DNA from 4 places in the Desulfosporosinus sp. FKA genome. Region 3 is predicted to be linked to each of the others. Evidence: riboswitches for the same ligand, from Rfam matches in the RefSeq annotation. Region 3 holds a riboswitch; each other region holds the start of a gene.
The links. Region 3 has a riboswitch for cyclic di-GMP ahead of B5771_RS25045 (methyl-accepting chemotaxis protein). Riboswitches for the same ligand answer to the same signal wherever they lie in the genome.

Region 1 (4,859 bases), on a different contig from region 3:
CTAATAGTTAGTCGACTAATTATAATAGTAGTTATCTTTCTTTCTTCTGTCAATATACTTTTGGTCTGCCATAGCCCCTACCCCGTTGGCATATTTGCCGCTTCTCTCCAAACTTTCATTTCTCAGAATTCCCGCTAAAAGGCCTGCTGCGAACCCATCCCCTGCCACCGTATCGATAACGTTTCCAACGCTGTATCCGGGAACAAACAGTTCTTCAGATTGATGACGTAAATAGCAGCCTTTCGGGCCTAATTTTATGGCAACAATTGTACTTCCTTGAGAAGAAAAATAATCCGCAACCTTATCAATATCCTTTATTCCCAGGAGAAGCTCTGCTTCATCAATACCTTCCACCCCGAGGGTACTGGCTGCTGAGTTTTTGCGATATATTCGCATGTTTATTATTATGAAACCACTGAAACTGATAAAATCGATAAAGCCCAAGAAGCACTCCGCATTCGGAAGATTCTTGGGCAGCAAATTTTATTTAACGTCTAGATTCTTGATTCTTCTTAACCTGTCTTCGTTTCAGACATGTAACCTAGCGTCCTTTTTCTTATCATATAATCATCCGTGTCAATTTCTCCGCGGGCATAGCGCTCATTCAGCAATTCAAGAGCTTTATCACTCTGTTTATTAACTGAAAGGAGAAATTTGCCTAAGTGTTTAACAGTATAGAATATTAGCAGGAGAACAGCGATTACGATAATAAAATGCAGCCCCATGTTAATTAAGGCGTAAACGTTTAAACCGTTATTTATTACATTGCTGCCGCCACTATTGGGAACAGAGAAATTAGAACCAGGAGCATTGGGAATAGGCGAAATATGCCCCTGACCACTTCCAAAGCTAAAGCCGCCGCTGTAGGGATTCATGGTTCAACTCACCTCCTTTTTGTTCTAACGTTACTCTAAACCAGACATTTGGTATTTTCGTGACTAAAGTGTGATTGTTATATCAAGGTTTCGTATCAATTGTTGATAACGCTTAATCTTAAAGAAAAAACAACAGCAAAAATCCCCATCGTCATGGGAAAGCAAGGAATATAAACGATGGAGTTATAACACCAATTTGAATGATACGATGCTATAGTTTAATAAATTTTGATAAAGTCATTAAGATACTGTCAACATCAACATTCCAGAAATTAAAGGTAGTATTATAACTATATGAAAGAGTTCTGTACAAAAAATTATGGGATGGACGATAAAGGCAAACTTGGCGAAAGCCAAGGACGCAAAGCTATGGGTCTTCCAGTTAAGCTGATGACTGCCAAGCTTCCAAAACGCTCAAATCGCCATACCGCAAAGGTGTGGCGATTTGTATTTCCACCTAAAACCCTAATAAAAGGAGGGCTCAAAACCTCAGCAACAGATGCTGTGCTTAAAGCGAATGATGAAAGAAAGCGTATGAAGTAAACAACTGTAAAAGTGCTAGACAAGATAAGTCAACTAATTTTGCCAAATACCAATAATTTGGAGGTGCTATGTATGAGTTGGTTTAGGAATTGGGAAATTCGAAAAAAGATTTTAGCCTTGGTCATAATAATGGTATTTTTCATCTGCGCAGTGGGTATTGTTGGTTATCACTTTAGTACCCTAGACAGTTCTCAAATGGATGATATCTACGCAAATTACCTTCTGTCTGTCAAGTACATAAATGATGCACGAGCTATGTCCAGAGCTGATGAATCAGATACCTTTCATTACTTTTTGGTCAAAGACAAAACCACTCAACAAAAGCTGGCAAACGAGATCAATTCCCTCTCCGCTGACTTTGATAAAAGTTATGCTTCTTACTTGAAATTAGCTAACAGTTCTTATGAAAAAGAAAGAACCGCTAAAATCAATCAGGAGATTACCGCCTATAGAACTGCACAGCAAAAAGCAATCGCGCTGGCCAATCAGGGAAACCCTAATGCTTATGAATACTTCACCAATAACGCTCAATCACATCTTGACACCTTAAATACAACGATGCAAGATCTTGCTGATTTCTGTGCCCAAAAAGCTGATACTATCTATTCCCAAAATCGCTCTGCCAATATCGATGCCCAAAGGGTAATCATTGCTTTAACTCTCATTGCGGCTCTTTTGGGTCTACTGATCAGTTATCTTATTGCTAACTTAATTACCATTAATCTTAAGAAAGTCTTAGCAGGAGTAGAACAAGTTTCCAATGGTGATTTAACGGTCGAAGATGTTATTGTCGAGGGAAACGATGAGTCAGGTAAGCTGGCCCAAAGTTTTAACCTTATGAAAAAAAATCTCCTTGAACTGGTTAACCAGGTTAGTCATACCTCAGAGCAAGTAACCGCATCATCAGAAGAACTTAGTGCCATTATTGAAGAGAGCACACAAGCCAGCAATCAAATCGCTTCTTCCATGGGACTTGTGGCAAGTGAAACCGAAAAAGAGGCAATAGCTATTGAGGACGTAACTTCTTCTATTGAACAAATTTCTGCCAGTACACAGGAAGTTGCAGCCAGCAGCAATGAGATTGCCGATTCAATGGCTACAACATTATCGACAACTCAAGCCGGGCAAAAAGCTTTGGACGAAGTAACTCTACAGATGAATAACATCAGTGAAGGGACAAATACAATTCAAGAACGCATTGAAGACCTTTCAATCAGCTCTGAAAAAATCAGCGCCATAATTCAGTTTATAACTCAAATCTCAGAACAAACCAATTTACTGGCTTTAAACGCCGCAATCGAAGCAGCAAGGGCAGGAGAAAATGGCCGGGGATTTGCTGTAGTCGCTGAAGAAGTACGCAAACTAGCAGAGCAATCACGAGTATCCACAACAGAAATCACCTCTCTTATCGAGCAGAATAATAAAAACATTCATTTAGCGGTTACCGCAATGGGCCGTGAAGTCGAAAATGTCAAAGGGGGACTTGAAGTCGTAAATCTTGCTGAACAATCATTTAAAGAAATCAGCAAGCTTGTAGAATCGGTGACAACTCAGATTGAAGAAATAACAGCAACGATTCAACAAGTAGCGCTTGGTACTCAGCAGCTGGCAACTTCGGCAGAGAAAATCGACAATTATAGCAAGGAGACCTCATCCCAAGCCCAAACAGTATCTGCGGGTATCGAAGAACAAACGGCATCAATGGAACAAATAGCCTCCTCCGCCAGCAGCCTGGCTTCCTTAGCCACTGAACTTCAAAATGTTATTGGTAAGTTTACTCTTTAGAACTTTGCATCACTAAGGACTGTACCAAAACTTGTTGGTGCCCTCATTGAATAAAGGCGTTCTCACTCCACTACATTAGTAAGCGAGAACGCCTTTGGCTTTTGCGCTGGTCTCAGCGCCAACCGAATTTGCAAAATAACTTTCGACACCGGTACTCTTCAAAGAGCTTATTTTGTAAAAATATTCGGTACTGGGATTAAGTCCTGTGTCCACATACTCTGGGGTCTTAACGTTGGCAATCTTACGATACCCTCGTTCCCGATCTGCCGAGCGGTAAACGTTATAAGTTGTAGCATACGAAGCAGGATCCCAACGCAATTTAATACTAGTACTGCTAACAGGAATAGTCACTAGCCCTTCAGGTATTCCCGGATAAAGTGTTTTCGTTTTTTTTGTCGTATCTGTCGTTGGTTTTACCTCACGGCTTGAAGAGGTGATCGATTCTGATTTAGGAACCGAAGCGGACTCCTTTGTATCTCCCTTGGTGTTATTTTGCAGGGTGTATTCATGCCAAAAATTATTCAAGGAACTCTGGATCGACTGTTGTTCCAAGTTTGGCAGCGGCGCCAGATTGCGAACAGATGAGTAGGCTTGGGGAACCGACTTCTGTTTCCAGATAAATAAAATCAAAGAAACAGTAATGATTGCTGATAGCAAGAGAATTATAATAATCGCTTTACCCTTTATTTTCATTGTCTGCCTACCCTATCCCTTCTTCGAATCAGCCATAAACTGCCAAGTGTGAGCAGCAGCACTGCTCCTACAACTACGGCGTATCCGAGGACAGGTCTTTGTTGAATAACGTTGGGCTGATTTCTTTGATTTTCCACTGTCGGGGATAAGGAGGTAATGGTTCCATCAGCCGAAATAATACTTAATTGTCCGGTTACTTGATCCACCAATTTACTGTTGGAAAGAATCTCACTTACTCTACTGAGAGAATCAGCTTTCGTCCCAAGGACTACAAAAAGAGGCTGCTGTTTATTCCAAGGCACTGTGGCCGCCTCAAGTAGAGCCGCTGTATTATTTTGAGTTGGGATGAAACTGACAAAAGGTGCTACTTCATAACTGCCATTTTGCTCTGGCCAGGCAGGAATATATTTTTTTAACGCTTCTAAACGTTCTTTTTCCTGAGTATATCCTACCATTATTACAGGGCCGTTATCTTCCATTTGCTTCGTCCTTGTCCCCAACACAACATTCCAATTAACCTGTTGCCCTTTTTGAGCTGCCCTGGCAGCAATTATCGCGGCCAAGGTCAATTCTTCCTGATCCGGTTGTTGAGATAACCACATCGTGGCTTGTATAGAAGGCTGACCGGGACGGGAAATCGTGGGGAATTCCTTCAGTCCCCATGAATTATCAATTGGGCCTGGAGCCAGATAAATTTCTGTATCCGCAGAAAGAACCGACCAAGCGACTTCATCATAACGCATCGCGCTGCCATTAACATTGAGATAGTTCATAAAAGCAAAGTTGACGGTCCATGAAGGTTTATTTAATTCTGATGCCGGAATCTGAACACGAAGTTCACCCTGATCGGAATTATTGGCATCTAGAGGAGTGCTTTTTACCGGAATTCCGTTTATGTAAACTGTGAGAGCGGACTTGGCAGGATCCAATTGTACAGCATGCCTAAAATGCACATTGATATAA
Region 2 (4,859 bases), on a different contig from region 3:
CATAAGGTCTAGATTGGCATCATCAAATCTCTTCTTTTCTTTTTCGATACGATTGAAAGCTCTAATAACACGTATTCCCGTTAAATTTTCACGCAAAACAAGATTGAGCTTATCAAGTTTTATTTGCATCAACTTAAAGAGAGGTATGCCTCTGGTCAGGACAATTCCGATAATGGCAAAAAGCACCGGAACCGAAACTAAGAGAACCCACGTTAAACCTGGATCCTCATGGATAGCCATGAAAATCCCGCCCAGGCAGGTAAGTGGTGCAGAAATCATCATACTTAAAATTAGAACGGAGACTTGCTGAACTTGAGTCACATCATTCGTAGTTCTGGTAATTAATGTCGCTGTACCAAGCTTGTCAAATTCCTGTAAAGAAAAGCTCTGTACTTTCGTAAAGATTCTATTTCTCAAGAGCCTGCCAAACCCTACAGCAGTTTTCGCAGAAAGATAATTGGCGGCAACAGCGCATAAAGTCCCTCCGGCTGCAATTAAAAGCATGTGCCCACCGACTTGAAATATATAACCGATGTCTTTATTTACAATCCCATGATCGACTATGTCCGCCATCAACGTTGGTAAGTATAAATCCGAAAGCACTTGTACAAAAAGGAACAAAATCACGCCACAAATATAGGGTAAAAAATGTCTTAACGATTTATACAATTTAATCATGAACGTCCCCCTACCTCTTAACAATCTATCAATTATCCATTGGACATTGCTGGTAATCATAAAGCAGTTTCTTTAAGAGTTCTAACCCCTCGATAATTTTCTCTTGGTCCTCCGATGTTGCTGTACTTAAAGCGCCGGAGATATTTTTGACGATTTGTTGATGTAAGCGTTGATGTATCTCGGCAAATTTTGGTGAAACACTGACATACACGACCCTTCTATCTTCCTCACTTCGCTTTCTTTCAACAAGACCCATGTTTTCCAAACGGTCAATAATCCCTGACACGGTACTGTTGGATAAGCTGAGTTTCCCACTTAATTCAGTAATCTTAAGGGTCTTTTCCTTACCCAATATTCCCATAACCATCATTTGAGGCATAGTAATGCCGCTCTCTTCAAAGACATTTCCTTTATTGTGTCTAAAAAGAATCATAATTTCTTGAAACAGCTTAGCGATTTGATAACTTTGACTAGGATTTTCCATCATCCGTACTTCCTTTGTTTACTTATTTCGATAACGTATATTTCGTTGACGTATATTTCGTACACGAAATATATTAGTTGATTTGCAGGTTCTTGTCAATCCGTTCAACCATAAATATTCACTTTTAGAATTTCCAAAACACCATCTCTTTACTTAAAAACCAAAGGACAGGAACGTCCTTTGGTTTTTGTTTTTGCATAATTAATGTTGTTTCGGCGGTTGTGGCTGGGCATACTGAGGATTGTTACGGGTCTGATCCATATAACCAGGTGCCACTTCTCGTTGTCCGTTTGGCTGAGGATCTTTTCCATATTGAGCCGGTCCACCATATTTCTCGTTAGGATTTTCTTCATAAGAAAACTCGTTTCCTTGATTCCATGGCCCGCGGCTATCCCCTTGGCCAGTGGACATATTCATGTATTTTTTCGAGAAATCCGAATCTCTGAAGTCCTTATTCACTCCTGATCCCTGCAGTGTCTCAATGGCTTTCATAAATGAGAAGTTATGAGACTCCTCGCGACTTAAAAGGAATCGGATCATATCTTTAACGCCGGCATCATCCGTTTGCTGCAGAAGGCGCTCGTAAATCAATTTTGCCCGCAATTCTGCTCCGGCATTTGATGAAAGGTCTGTATACAGGTCTCCCATGGAGTTGACATAGGTTGACATCCATGGAACTCCGGCAGAATTTACAAGCAGAGGGCCTCCCCCGAGCAAAGCCATATGATTCGCTGCAAAGTCTTTGGGAATATTGTCAACTTGTCCAATGAGCATCCCCAGAGCTTCTCCCACCATCTCCAAATGGCTTAATTCTTCAGCAGCAATGTCCTGCAGCAAATCCCTTATTTTCGGATCATTACAGCCTAAGCTTTGAGAAAAATACTGCATAGCTGCTTTAAGTTCGCCATTGCCTCCCCCAAACTGTTCCAATAACAGTACTGCGAACCGAGGGTCAGGCCGATCAACGTGAACTGTGTATTCCATATCTTTGACATGTTTAAACACCCAAGTAACCTCCTTACGTTAACACAATATGGCTTATCTAAGTTATCCGAATTAGTATTGGTTTGTCCCAGCTGTTTTATCCTGAAAGTTATGCCGAACGCAAATAATAATTTGCAATTATTTATCTTGACGGCAGCTTCCAATTCTTGATATAATTTCAATAATAGCTAGTTTTACGTTAATATTTATAAATTTTATTTCGGTTGGGGTAAACTTCATGAAAGTGAAGGACGCTAAAGTCATGGATCTAAGGCTTGAAGCTGCTGTTTAGTCAGTATTAAGCTATGATGGCCAGACTACAAGATAAAACTTCTCTGGGGAGAGCAGTACTTAGGACTGCTCTCCCTTTTTATATTTATCTAAGCGGAAGACTCCCCCTTTTTCCATCCTTCAGCGGGATCGCATTTGTTATGGGCTAGGCGCTTTCGGCGAAAGTGTCCACAAGACACTTTCGTCATCGAAGTATCGACGTTCAGCTTTAGTCGAATATGTACAATCGCTATCTTAAGCAAATATTTAAATTAGTTACCGGAGGTGTGTTAATGCTTATTTGGATTGCTACAGGTATTTTTCTACTCAGCTATTTATTTATTATTATGGAGAAATTTCCGCGATCAGTTATCGCCGTTTCCGGAGCTGCACTAATGATTATCTTGGGGATTGTCACTCAAGAAAAAGCAGTTGAACACGTTGATTGGAATACTCTGGGATTATTAATTGGTATGATGCTCATCGTAGATCTTACCCGCAGGTCAGGAGTATTTTCCTTTTTAGCTATCTGGGTCAGCAAAAAAGTAAAAGGAAATCCGGCCCTGCTCCTGATTTCCCTGTCACTCCTTACCGGTATCTTATCAGCTTTTTTAGATAACGTCACAACAGTCTTGTTGATAGTACCCATAACCTTATCAATTGCTGATGAGTTGGAGGTTGATCCAATTCCCTTTCTCTTTTGTCAAATTCTTATGAGTAATATCGGCGGTACCGCTACTCTGATCGGAGATCCGCCAAACATTATGATAGCCGGGCAAACGGGCCTCAGTTTTATGGATTTTATCCTTAATCTTGCGCCGGTGATACTCATTATTATTGTGGTAATTTTGTTCCTTTTTTACTTTATTTATCGCCAAAAGTTAATCACCGAAGAAGCCTTAAAAAGCAAATTAATGCTGCAAAACGAGTGGAATGAGATTAAAGACTTTGCCCTCCTCAAAAAATGTTTAGTCGTTTTAGCTCTCGTTATTTCAGCCTTTTCTTTTCATTCCCTTCTTCATTTAGAGACCGCAACCATTGCCTTAAGCGGAGCTATGCTCCTAATGCTCTGGACCCGTGAAGAACCTGAAGATATCTTCTTAACTGTGGAATGGCCAACGCTCTTTTTCTTTGCCGGATTATTTGTACTTGTCGGAGGGCTTGTCGAAACCGGAGTCCTTGATCGTCTGGCACAGTGGAGTATCAGTTTGACAGGAGGGCAGCCTCTCTTAACAGTCCTTTTAATCCTATTTATATCAGCGATCCTCTCTTCATTTCTTGATAATATACCCTACGTGGCGACCATGATCCCTTTAATCCAAAAATTAGCCCTGCTTAGTCATCTCACACCAGCTCAAACCCAGCCCTTGTGGTGGGCTTTAGCTTTAGGTGCTTGTCTCGGAGGAAACGGAACCTTAGTGGGAGCTTCCGCTAATCTAATCGTGGCTGGAATTGCTGAAAAGAATGGCCTTAAAATTCGTTATATCCAATTCTTAAAAGTTGGTTTCCCCATGATGTTGATCAGCATCTTCATTTCGGCCGGATACCTGATTCTCCGCTATTATTAATATCTCTGCTATCAGCCGGTACCAATTTCTTGGTTGGTTAATTCCTTATAAATCAAGTATACTTAATGTTAGTGTTTTCCCTTTGCCAAATATTCATTTTAAAAGGAGGTAATATTATGAGCAAACAAACTCTTAATACACCAAATGCACCTGCGGCTATTGGCCCTTATTCCCAAGGAATCAAAGCCGGCAACCTTATTTTTACTTCCGGCCAGCTCCCTATCAATCCTCAAACAGGAGAATTAGTGGCGGATATTGAAGGAGCAACCAAACAATCTTTAGATAATGTTAAGGCTATCTTAGAATCCTCAGGTTCTTCACTGAATAAGGTTGTAAAAACTGTTGTTTTCCTCAGAGATATGAATGACTTTGCAGCTATGAACGCTGCCTATGCTGCCTATTTCCCAGAGAATCCTCCCGCACGATCCGCTGTGCAAGTTGCCCGCTTGCCCAAGGACGCAATCTTGGAGATTGAAGCAATTGCTCTGGCCGAATAACCTGTTAAATCCTATATCAAACATATTATACCTAAGAAGAGCAAGGAATCCGGACAAAACGTCCTGACTCCTTGCTCTTTGCCATTCATTAAATTAAATCTTTAACGGCCATCCAAATGTTAAACATTCTTCCATATATTTCATATAGTGTATTATAAAAAAACATCCGCAGATTTTAAAGGGGGTTTTGCCCATGGCTTCATTTCCCTCTCCTATTCAGACACAAACCTTTACTTCAAGCAAGCAACAACGGCCGGGACAAATTCCCTTCCAGGGAACTGCTCCCAAACCCGCTGCCTCATCTCTCATTAAATCTGAAGTATCCGCAAAACAAGAGAATGTCAAACCTTTCCCATCGTTACAGCAAAACTCTCACCG
Region 3 (4,859 bases):
GATGTTTAAGTGCCGGACTACTTGATGGCGGAGCAAGCATTGTTGTTAATGGAGTACATATTGCTGACTGGCTGATTGGACAAGTTCTCGAAGAAGATTCTGAAAATACTGACTTGATTAAATATGCAGATGACCTTAATATTGACCGGGATATATATCGAAATAAATTAGCTAAAGTCAAACGCATGTCTAAGCAGCAATTCGAAAACATCTGTGATTACCTTTATCTAAATGCACAATTGCTCTCCCAGTATGCGGTGAAAAATATTTCATTGGTTCAAGAGATTAATAGCAAGATCAAGAATGAAGTAACGATTAAGAATCTTAATATTGAACTTGAAGTCGAGATCAAGAAAAGAACTGATGAATTAATTATGACAAACAAAATGCTCGAAGAGTCTAATGCAGAGTTAGAAGAAATTAATGCGATACTTGAAGAAGAAATTATCAAACGTCAAAAAGCAGAAGATGATCTCAACAAATTAAATGAAGAATTAGAGGCGAAAGTAGCGGAGCGTACCCATCAACTCCAAGAATTAAATGCTATTTTGGAAGAAGAAATAGCAGAAAAGATACTTGCCGAAGACAAGTTAAAAAAAGAGAGAATTTTCACAGATGCTTTATTTGACAGTGCGCCTGGTATGATTTATTTGTACGATGATAATAGCAAGTTAGTGAGATGGAATAAGAAACACGAGGAGCTAACTGGGTATTCTTATCGCGAATTAAATAACAGACATATAATGGATTGGTATCAGAACGATTTGGAAAGTCAAACCGCGGTCATAAAAGGTATAGAAATGGTAAACAAAGAGGGCTATGGAGATGCTGAGGCAAATTTGCAAAAAAAGGACGGCACTACAATACCCATGTACTTAACAGCTAGTTTGGTGAGCATTGATGACCGACAGTATTTTGCTGGAATAGGGATTGACATGACTGAGAGAAACCAATTATTAGAAAGACTAAAAAAATATGAGATTCTGGCTGAAAAGGCACACGATGCAATATGGTTCCTTGATATGGAAGGAAATATTCTTGAAGCCAATAACACTGCGATGAGAATATATGGTTATACACAAGAAGAATTTTCATCCTTAAATGTTTCTGATTTGAGACATTTTTACAACCCTTCAGCTATTATAGCTCAAATGGAAGCAGCTGATAAAGATGGTATTACTTTGGAAACTGTTCATTATCGCAAGGATGGCACGCCATTAGATGTCGAAGTAAGCACACAAGGAGCTTATTTAGGATCTGAACGGGTTCTTCTCAGTATTATAAGGGATATCTCTGATCGAAAGAAGCGAGACAATGAAAATCAGTATTTAAGTTATCATGATGTATTAACAGGTCTTTATAACAGACGATTCTACGAAGAGGAGATAAAGCGGCTAGATACAAAAAGAAACCTCCCAATTTCTATTATCATGGGAGATGTTAATGGTTTAAAGCTCGTAAACGATGCCTTTGGCCATGATAAAGGAGACGAGCTTTTACAGAAAGCTGTAATAGCCATTCAAAACGCTTGTCGAACTGGTGATATAATTGCTCGATGGGGGGGCGATGAATTTGTAATTCTTTTACCTAAGGCTAATAAAAACGAAGCAGAAAACATTGTCAATAGAATAAAAAAACATTGTCGGTCTTTGAGTGTTAACTCAATACAAGTCAGCATTTCATTTGGGTGGGAAACTAAGAAGAGTGCCGCAGAAGATATATTAAAGGTTCTGAAAAGTGCTGAGGATTCAATGTATAAAGTTAAAATTGTTGAAAACGAAGGTACGAGGAATAATCTGATTAACACTGTCATTAACACCTTACACGAAAAAAACCCAAGGGAAGAACAACATTCCAAAAGAGTTAGTGAATTATGCCAGTATATAGGGAGAGCGATGGGTCTATCTGAAATTGAAATAAGAAGACTGAGGGTTGCCGGTCTGCTTCATGATATAGGAAAAATTGCTATCGAAGAAGGCATACTTAACAAACCGGGGAAGCTAACTGAAGCTGAGTTGGAACAGATAAAGAGCCATCCCGCTATCGGCTATAGGATAATAAGTACATCATATGAAATGTTAGAGTTGGCAGATTATATATTGGCACATCATGAACGATGGGATGGGAACGGTTATCCTAAAGGGTTAAAAGGAGAATCAATACCGAGGATTTCAAGAGTTATTGCTCTGGCTGATAGTTATGATGCTATGATAAGTACTCGCCCCTACAGAGATGCCCTCACTAAGGAACAGGCTTTATATGAAATTCAAACAAATTCCGGAAAACAGTTTGATCCTGACATCGCCCAAGTTTTTTTGAAAAGTTTGCAAAAAGGTTTGAATTTCTAGAAAGTTATGGAATAGGTATTTCGAGACCATCATTATCAATTTTCATTACACGCTTCATCGAATGATAACGTGGAGCGCGTTTGCAATTGTGATCTTAGAAAGAGTTTGAACGCAACAAAAGTAATTTTTACATATGTGACCTTTTGCGACAAATTTCATGACATTTTTACGATATAATACACGTGGTTATACAGCAAGTTTCTTATAATGACAAGGAATTTATGAAGCATGCATCGTAATTGGGCGCTTGATACATGTGGAAAAAGTAGCGCAACCGGCCTAGTTTATAAATTATTTATAAACTAGGTTTTTTTGATTTTTGAATTATAAGTAACTTAGCGAAATTTAACAGTAGTGAGTTAGTGGGTTGTTGTATTTGTGTAAATTATCCAGAGAATATGGAGGTCGTTAACAATGAAACTTAATTCATATCTAGAAATTGCCAGCGAATTACAGGATCTCTATGATGCGGAAACAGCTATAACACTGTTAGATACAAAAAATGTGATTGCCGTTTATCCTGGGCCGCATTTAGATTTGAATCTAAAAGTAGGGGATCAAGTACCTAAAAATACTGTAACTGATGAAGCGCTCCATTCAGGTACTCATATTGTGAAACGTATCCCAAAAGAAGTTTTAGGCATACCGTATGTTGGCATAGCCCATCCAATACAAGAAAATGGAGATACCGTTGGTTGTATTACAGTAAGTATATCAACCGAGCATTATGATAAATTACTAGAGGCAGGTCGGGAAATTCTTACAGCTGCAGAGGAAATATCTGTAGTCTCAGAAAGCCTTACTGCCACTTCAGAAGATCTTGATGTAACAACTAAAGCTATGATTGATGAAATTGACAAAGTCACTCGAGAAGTTGAGCATACGAACAAGGTAACAGAAAAAATAAGCAAAATTTCAGTCCAAAGTAATATTCTTGGTATCAATTCATCGATCGAAGCGGCTCGTGCCGGAGAATATGGTAGAGGTTTTACTGTGGTTGCAAATGAGATAAGAAAGCTTGCCGAAACTACGAGAAATTCAACTTTCGAAATAGAATCTGATCTAAGTGGAGTTCAAACATCTGTTAATAATCTAGTTAAATCAGTTAAGCAACTAGGTAAAATGACTGAATCTCAAGCCAGTGCAGCTTCAGAACTTTCGAATGCCTTATTGCAAATTACACAAATGGCTGAAAAACTAGTAATGATGGGTAATGTCTAACCTTAACTACAGTCCTGTATTTATCCAGTTTTCAGACCCCCACTTCTTGTTCACTTGCTTTTTATCAAATTTAAAGAAGACTGTCCTATCAAAAAGAACAGTCTTCTTAGGCGAATTGAATGTTATTGAAGTGCAAGCGTTACGTGGGGTAACATACCGGGGAAAACGTAGGCCTGAAGTAAAATGATTATGCCGACAACAACCACAAATCCGAGAGAGTGTTTAAAGGTGAAACGGAACAAACTTGATTCTTTACCCACTTGATTGGTACCAGCTGCTGCAACGGCCAGAGATTGAGGCGAAATCATTTTACCCATAACACCTCCCGAACTGTTTGCGGAGACTGCCAGAACTGGGTTTAAGCCTAACTGCGAAGCAGTTGTCATTTGCAGTTTGCCAAACAAGGCGTTGGAAGATGTGTCCGAACCGGTTAAGAATACGCCCAACCATCCCAAGATAGGAGATAAGAACGGGAAGATTTTTCCGGTGGAAGCGAACAGTAAACCAAGTGTAAAGGACATTCCAGAGTAGTTTGCCAGATAAGCGATTCCTAATACGGAACCCATCATAATAATTGGATAGAGAAGTTGCTTGAATGTCGCTCCAAAAACCTTGATTGTCTTTGATGGCTTCAATCCGAGGATAAAGGAAGAAATGATAGCAGCTAAAAGAATAGCTGTTCCTGCGGCAGAGAAGAAATCCCATTCATAGTTCGCAGGATAAAGAGTAGGTTTGGGAACGATCGGTGCTGCTTTATAAATTAAGCCATCAAGACCAGGCCAATGTTTAATGTTGATAAACCATCTCAGGTCTTTAGCTACAAAATCTTTGAAAGCGGGTACTCCCCAAATACCAACAAAGATGGTTAAGATAATAAACGGTGTCCAAGCTTTTAAAATTTGAGCTCCAGTATATTTGACAGCGGTACCTGATTTAGTATCTTTTTCATGCGGGAAACGCCAAATAGTTTTTGGCTTCCAAACTTTGAGGAAAGCTGCTGTGCAAACAAGAGATACAAGAGAAGAGATGATGTCTGGAAGATAAGCTCCTAAATAATTAGAGGAGAAAAATTGTGTTATAGCAAATGAACCACCCGCTATAAGAACAGCTGGAAGCACTTCAACGGTTTTCTTCCATCCAGCCAACACAATGATAAGGTACATTGGAACTAAAATAGAAAGGAATGGTAATTGGCGTCCAACTGCTTGGGAAATAACATTGGCGCTTATTCCTGTAACTGAACCTGCGGCAATGATTGGGCTGCCAATGCCACCGAATGCAACAGGAGCA
Region 4 (4,859 bases), on a different contig from region 3:
CATGTCATCATGCATAAATGGTTCCTCTTCAATGCCGGGAAGGCTCACTTGACCTTCGACAATCCCAATGTCCAGTTGGTTTTGGTGGAGCAATTGAGCAATTTCCTCTGTATTAGCAATTGTTACTGATACCTCAACGTTTGGGTAATTTTCCGAAACTTCAGCCAAAAAACGGGGCAAGACATATTCACCGATTGTAAAACTTGCGCCAATTTTCAAAGCTCCTGTGACGACATGGCGAAGATCATCAATTTCACTTTTGGCCTGATCATAATGACTGAGAATCTCTCGGGCATGCCGGAATAAAGCTTCTCCGGCCGGAGTAAGACTTAAACGCCTTGAAGAGCGATGCAGAAGTTTGGCACCGAACTCATTTTCCAAGTTGCGGATGTGGAGACTGACGCTTGGCTGGGATAAAAACAGCTCTTCAGCAGCGCGAGAAAAACTGTTTTGCTCGATAACTGTCACAAATACTTTTAGAGATTCCGTAATCAAGACTCATAACCTCCTTAACAATAGGCCTAAAAGTAATGCCCTCGCTTAAAAATGCATGTACGTATTAAATAACCATATGCTTAACATTAGACATCTAGATTGTAAGTCTAAATTACAGCCTTTATATTTAAGTGCAGAAACCTGAAATTAAGGTCTTTAACAATGAACCTGTTCCGGAACAATAGGTTAAAAAGCTTTCAGGAAATTTTGCATGGCATGGAAGGGTTGAAAAAATGTCTCACAACATCGAAATTCCAGCGGTCACTTTACAAAAATCTAATTTATTCAAATTGTACGGGGGTATTTTATTTACCTTTGTTATTGCAGGGATCGGCACAATCGCCTCGGATTTGCCAGTCCTTGACAGAATAGGCGCTATGCTCACCTCAATCTTGATTGCAGTTTTATATCGCAACGTTTTCGGTTATCCGGAAGATATCCGCACCGGAATACAATTTTCTGCCCATAAGATCCTTCGTTTTGCAATTATTCTTTATGGTTTTAAGCTCAACATTGATATTGTTTTAAACCAAGGAGGCCTGCTGCTAATTCATGACACCTTAAGCATCATTGTTGCAATCAGTGTGACATTGCTTTTTGCCAAACTTTTTAAAGGCGAAAAGATGCTCTCCCTTCTTTTAGGCATCGGTACAGGTGTTTGTGGTGCTGCTGCTATTGCTGCCGTTTCTCCGATTGTTAACGCCGATGATGAGGATACAGCCCTCGGAGCAGGTATTATCGCCTTAGTAGGCACTCTGTTCGCGATTGGCTACACTTTGATTCGCCCCATACTCCCAATTACAGCAGTTCAATTTGGCATTTGGAGCGGAATTAGTTTGCACGAGATTGGTCATGTTGCTGCGGCTGCGGCAACGGCAGGACCAACAGCCTTAACGATTGGCTTATTAGCCAAGCTGGGTCGAGTTTTCTTACTCATTCCTCTAAGTCTTATTCTTTCCCTTTGGACACGTAAAAATGGTCAGGAGACTGCCAAAAAAGCGCCATTTCCCTGGTTTTTACTTGGATTTCTCATTACAAGTATTATCGGTACCTATTTTCCTATTCCTAAACATATTTTATCAGTAATTTCAAACGACATTGGTCCGTTTTTATTAGCTGCCGCCATGGTAGGCCTGGGCCTCAATGTTCATTTATCCAATTTACGCAGCCGGGCCTTGCGGCCGGTTTTGGCCATGCTTATTGCCTCAATTGTCCTTTCAGCCTTCTCATATTTTACACTTTGGTTTTAGGCGATTCCAAATCAATCCTTTTTAGCTTAACAAATTCTGAGAAGCTCAAAAATATAAATATTATATGTAATGTATTAGAAATTACTATTCACAATTCATCATTGTCTTTGCCCGTACTTCACCATTAGAAAGGGCGTAGAAACCATTTTGGTCTACGCCCCTTTCCAATACCACCCCACCGTTTATGCTTTTCCCATTAAGGTGATCATGACTCAAAATTACATCCAAATTTCGAACAAAATTGAGCTAGAATCTGCAAATAGGACTATAGGCCCATTGGTTTGGCTAAATGACCTATACTGTCTATAATTGATCACAATTACCATTAGGACTTAACCCGTATATTGTCTATACTTATTGTAAAAGTATCGTCATTATTTTCTTTCAAATGCTGTATTTCGAGATTATTCGAAATCTATTCAGCCCCTTATATTGTGACAAAAGCAAACTTAGTGAAAATTAAGGGCGCAAAGCTATGGGCCTTCCAGGTAATGCTGATGGTCGCCAAGCTTCCGAACCGTCGTCTAACAAAAAGGCAATTATTCTAAGGATAAAGCAGCTTTTTGTTTTAAATGGCAGAAATTGGGGTGAGGTCTTATGAAGAGTATAGAAACCTGGTATTCTAAGCCCATAGGTATCCAGAAGATAGTTTTAATACTATTTATAATAGGCATTTTGCTTTTAGGCCTACTTTCTACGCACACCATTCTCACAAGAGGGTCATCTAGTATGATATCTTCTGCCACTGCCAAAGAAACTATTAAACATACATATTCCTCAGCTTCTTGGTATCCCTTAATTAAAGATATCCAAGTCGACGGAGAAACTGTTACAATTCTGACATATATCTACCCAGATCCAGAAGGCAAACAACTAGCTGAAAACATTTCTCGGAAAATGTTATCCGAAAACAATTTTTTATCTAAAGTGGAGATTTATGGGTTAAACGTTAACAAAATTCTCCTGTTTTCAATGAACAAATAAGAACCACCCCCACTTGAAGAAGTGGGGGTCTTACGTTTGGATAAAAAAAGAAGGGTTTCTTAAGCAATCTCTTTATCAGTTTCAATTAATGAGTTTTCCAAGGTTTTTAACAAAAGATCAAATAAATCCCGGCCATCATTTACAAGAAAACAATTCACTAAATTGGAGTAATTACTGCATTCTCTTTTCCTCAGCGATCCTCTTTCACTTAAATCTTCAATATCTAAAATAATATCTGTTGTTTCTATGTACTTCAATCTTTCACGTATATCTTTAAGCTCACCTATCAGCTTCGGTACGTCAACCCAATCAAGCTTTCCATTATAGAAGTGGATTAGTAAATATGGAAATTCTGTTCCCCAACCTCTAGGTTCAAGATAGTAGCTAATGGTAGAGCAAAATGAATGGAACAAATCGCGATGTTTGGCCTGATAGGACAAAAAATCAATTTTAAAACCGATTGCCATACTAATCACCTCATTAATTTTACTTAAGCTCAAATATTTCCGATTTTCCATAGTCTTTACTATCTTCTTCTCATAAGCAACGAATCTCCTTAACATCCGAATTTGAGCAAGAGGATTAGGTTGATTATAGTTCCGAAGAGCAGTTACAATTGGCATGGTCTGCTTACTTCTTAAATAAGTATATAATACTCGGATATAAAACCTTTAAATAGTGCCTTATGGCACAAAAATTAATGCCAAAAGCACAAATTACTCACTCTAATCATGTTAATATCTCTTGGAGAATAAGAAAGACGCTTATCCAGCGTCATACCAAAAAACTTTTTAAGACATTAAGCGGTAAATTATCAACTCTTTGGTTAATATGAACCCCCAATACCCAATACTCTCTGCACATCACTTATTCTATCTAGATAGGAAGAACGTCTATCCTTATCCTTTATTTTTCCTATCTTATTTTGAGCATCTAAAAAAACAGCTTCCCTATTCTCTGCTGAACTTTGAGGTGTTAATGATTCCAGGGCTGCTAGAGCAGCGTCGGCATCTTGTTCAGCTTTTGTCTCCTGGTCCGTTGGTTGGGGAATTTGATTCTCTTTGGGAATTATTACTCGATTGGTTATATTTGAACCGTCTTTTGCAGACTGCGACACGTTCACGCCGATCTGCCCTCCTAAACCCTTCTCTAAACAAGTTTTAGAAAACATATCTTGAGTTCCTGTGTCAAAGTCGGTAGGATTACCCCGCCAATCAATAGTTTTAAAAACAATTCCCTGTGGTTGGAGAAAATCTGCTTTTGGGAGACCTTCATGTATCTTGGTCATATAGTTCAACCAAATGTGTCCAGGATAGGTAGAGCCGAACAAATTGTCAACTTCCTTGGGGATATCATACCCGCACCATACAACGGTTGTATAATATGATGAATAACCGCAGAACCATCCATCTTTACTGTTTTCCGTAGTACCAGTTTTCCCGGCAACTATTTGGCCATCAATTTTTAAATTGTGCCCAGTGCCATAGTTCGAACTGATAACTCCTTTAAGAATATCGGTCATCATATAGGCAGATTCCGGTGAATAAATCGTTTTCACTTCTCGGCTGTTTTTATAAATCGTTTGCCCCAGATTGTCAATCTTTGTGACACAACTGGGCTGAGCATACCTTCCGCCGTTCGCTAAAGTATAGAAGCCCCCGGCTTGCTCAACAGGTGATACTCCTTCTGTGAACCCTCCAATACTCGCGATGGGGTTGTTATCTTCAGGATGAAGCCCCGCATACCTCATCGCCTCTAAATAGGCCAACCCCGTTTGGGGTTTTATTTTTGCCAATACCTGGTAAGCGACAGTATTAAGAGACATTTCCGTTGCCAATCGAATACTTACAGGCCCATAGTATCGGTTTTCTTCGTTGCGCGGACCATTAGGAATATATTGATCAGTTATCCGAGACAGAGGATGATAACCTAATTCGAAGGCAGGAGCATAATCCAGTAACGGTTTAATTGATGAACCCGGTTGCCGATAACTCAGAAAGGCCCGATTATACACATCCTGATCGCCTCTCCCTCCTACAATTGCTGCTACATAACCCGTTTTATTATCAATTGAAACCGCTGCCCCTTGCATACTAAATTTATTATTTGCAGGATTGATATCCGTAAAAT

Region 1: it holds a riboswitch for cyclic di-GMP, as region 3 does, so the genes downstream of both, B5771_RS23280 (methyl-accepting chemotaxis protein) here and B5771_RS25045 (methyl-accepting chemotaxis protein) in region 3, are expected to answer to the same signal.
Region 2: it holds a riboswitch for cyclic di-GMP, as region 3 does, so the genes downstream of both, B5771_RS01230 (ArsB/NhaD family transporter) here and B5771_RS25045 (methyl-accepting chemotaxis protein) in region 3, are expected to answer to the same signal.
Region 4: it holds a riboswitch for cyclic di-GMP, as region 3 does, so the genes downstream of both, B5771_RS14065 (hypothetical protein) here and B5771_RS25045 (methyl-accepting chemotaxis protein) in region 3, are expected to answer to the same signal.

Annotation. Positions count from the first base shown of each region.
Region 1 covers NZ_NAHZ01000034.1:432,985-437,843, forward strand. Annotated here, with positions in the region: gene B5771_RS23270 (PfkB family carbohydrate kinase) at 16-444, opposite strand; gene B5771_RS23275 (hypothetical protein) at 513-875, opposite strand; cyclic di-GMP riboswitch class I at 1,202-1,285, shown strand; gene B5771_RS24460 (hypothetical protein) at 1,245-1,418, shown strand; gene B5771_RS23280 (methyl-accepting chemotaxis protein) at 1,491-3,203, shown strand; gene B5771_RS23285 (fibronectin type III domain-containing protein) at 3,279-3,896, opposite strand; gene B5771_RS23290 (cellulose biosynthesis cyclic di-GMP-binding regulatory protein BcsB) at 3,893-4,859, opposite strand, start outside.
Region 2 covers NZ_NAHZ01000010.1:31,961-36,819, forward strand. Annotated here, with positions in the region: gene B5771_RS01215 (ABC transporter ATP-binding protein) at 1-678, opposite strand, end outside; gene B5771_RS01220 (MarR family transcriptional regulator) at 707-1,162, opposite strand; gene B5771_RS01225 (manganese catalase family protein) at 1,364-2,167, opposite strand; cyclic di-GMP riboswitch class I at 2,365-2,471, shown strand; gene B5771_RS01230 (ArsB/NhaD family transporter) at 2,710-3,984, shown strand; gene B5771_RS01235 (Rid family detoxifying hydrolase) at 4,101-4,481, shown strand; gene B5771_RS24495 (hypothetical protein) at 4,675-4,859, shown strand, end outside.
Region 3 covers NZ_NAHZ01000018.1:58,136-62,994, forward strand. Annotated here, with positions in the region: gene B5771_RS05745 (PocR ligand-binding domain-containing protein) at 1-2,348, shown strand, start outside; cyclic di-GMP riboswitch class II at 2,554-2,637, shown strand; gene B5771_RS25045 (methyl-accepting chemotaxis protein) at 2,763-3,569, shown strand; gene B5771_RS05755 (lactate permease LctP family transporter) at 3,692-4,859, opposite strand, start outside.
Region 4 covers NZ_NAHZ01000030.1:35,038-39,896, reverse strand. Annotated here, with positions in the region: gene B5771_RS14075 (LysR family transcriptional regulator) at 1-495, opposite strand, end outside; gene B5771_RS14070 (putative sulfate exporter family transporter) at 729-1,745, shown strand; cyclic di-GMP riboswitch class I at 2,178-2,262, shown strand; gene B5771_RS14065 (hypothetical protein) at 2,475-2,729, shown strand; gene B5771_RS14060 (Imm70 family immunity protein) at 2,789-3,352, opposite strand; gene B5771_RS14055 (transglycosylase domain-containing protein) at 3,556-4,859, opposite strand, start outside.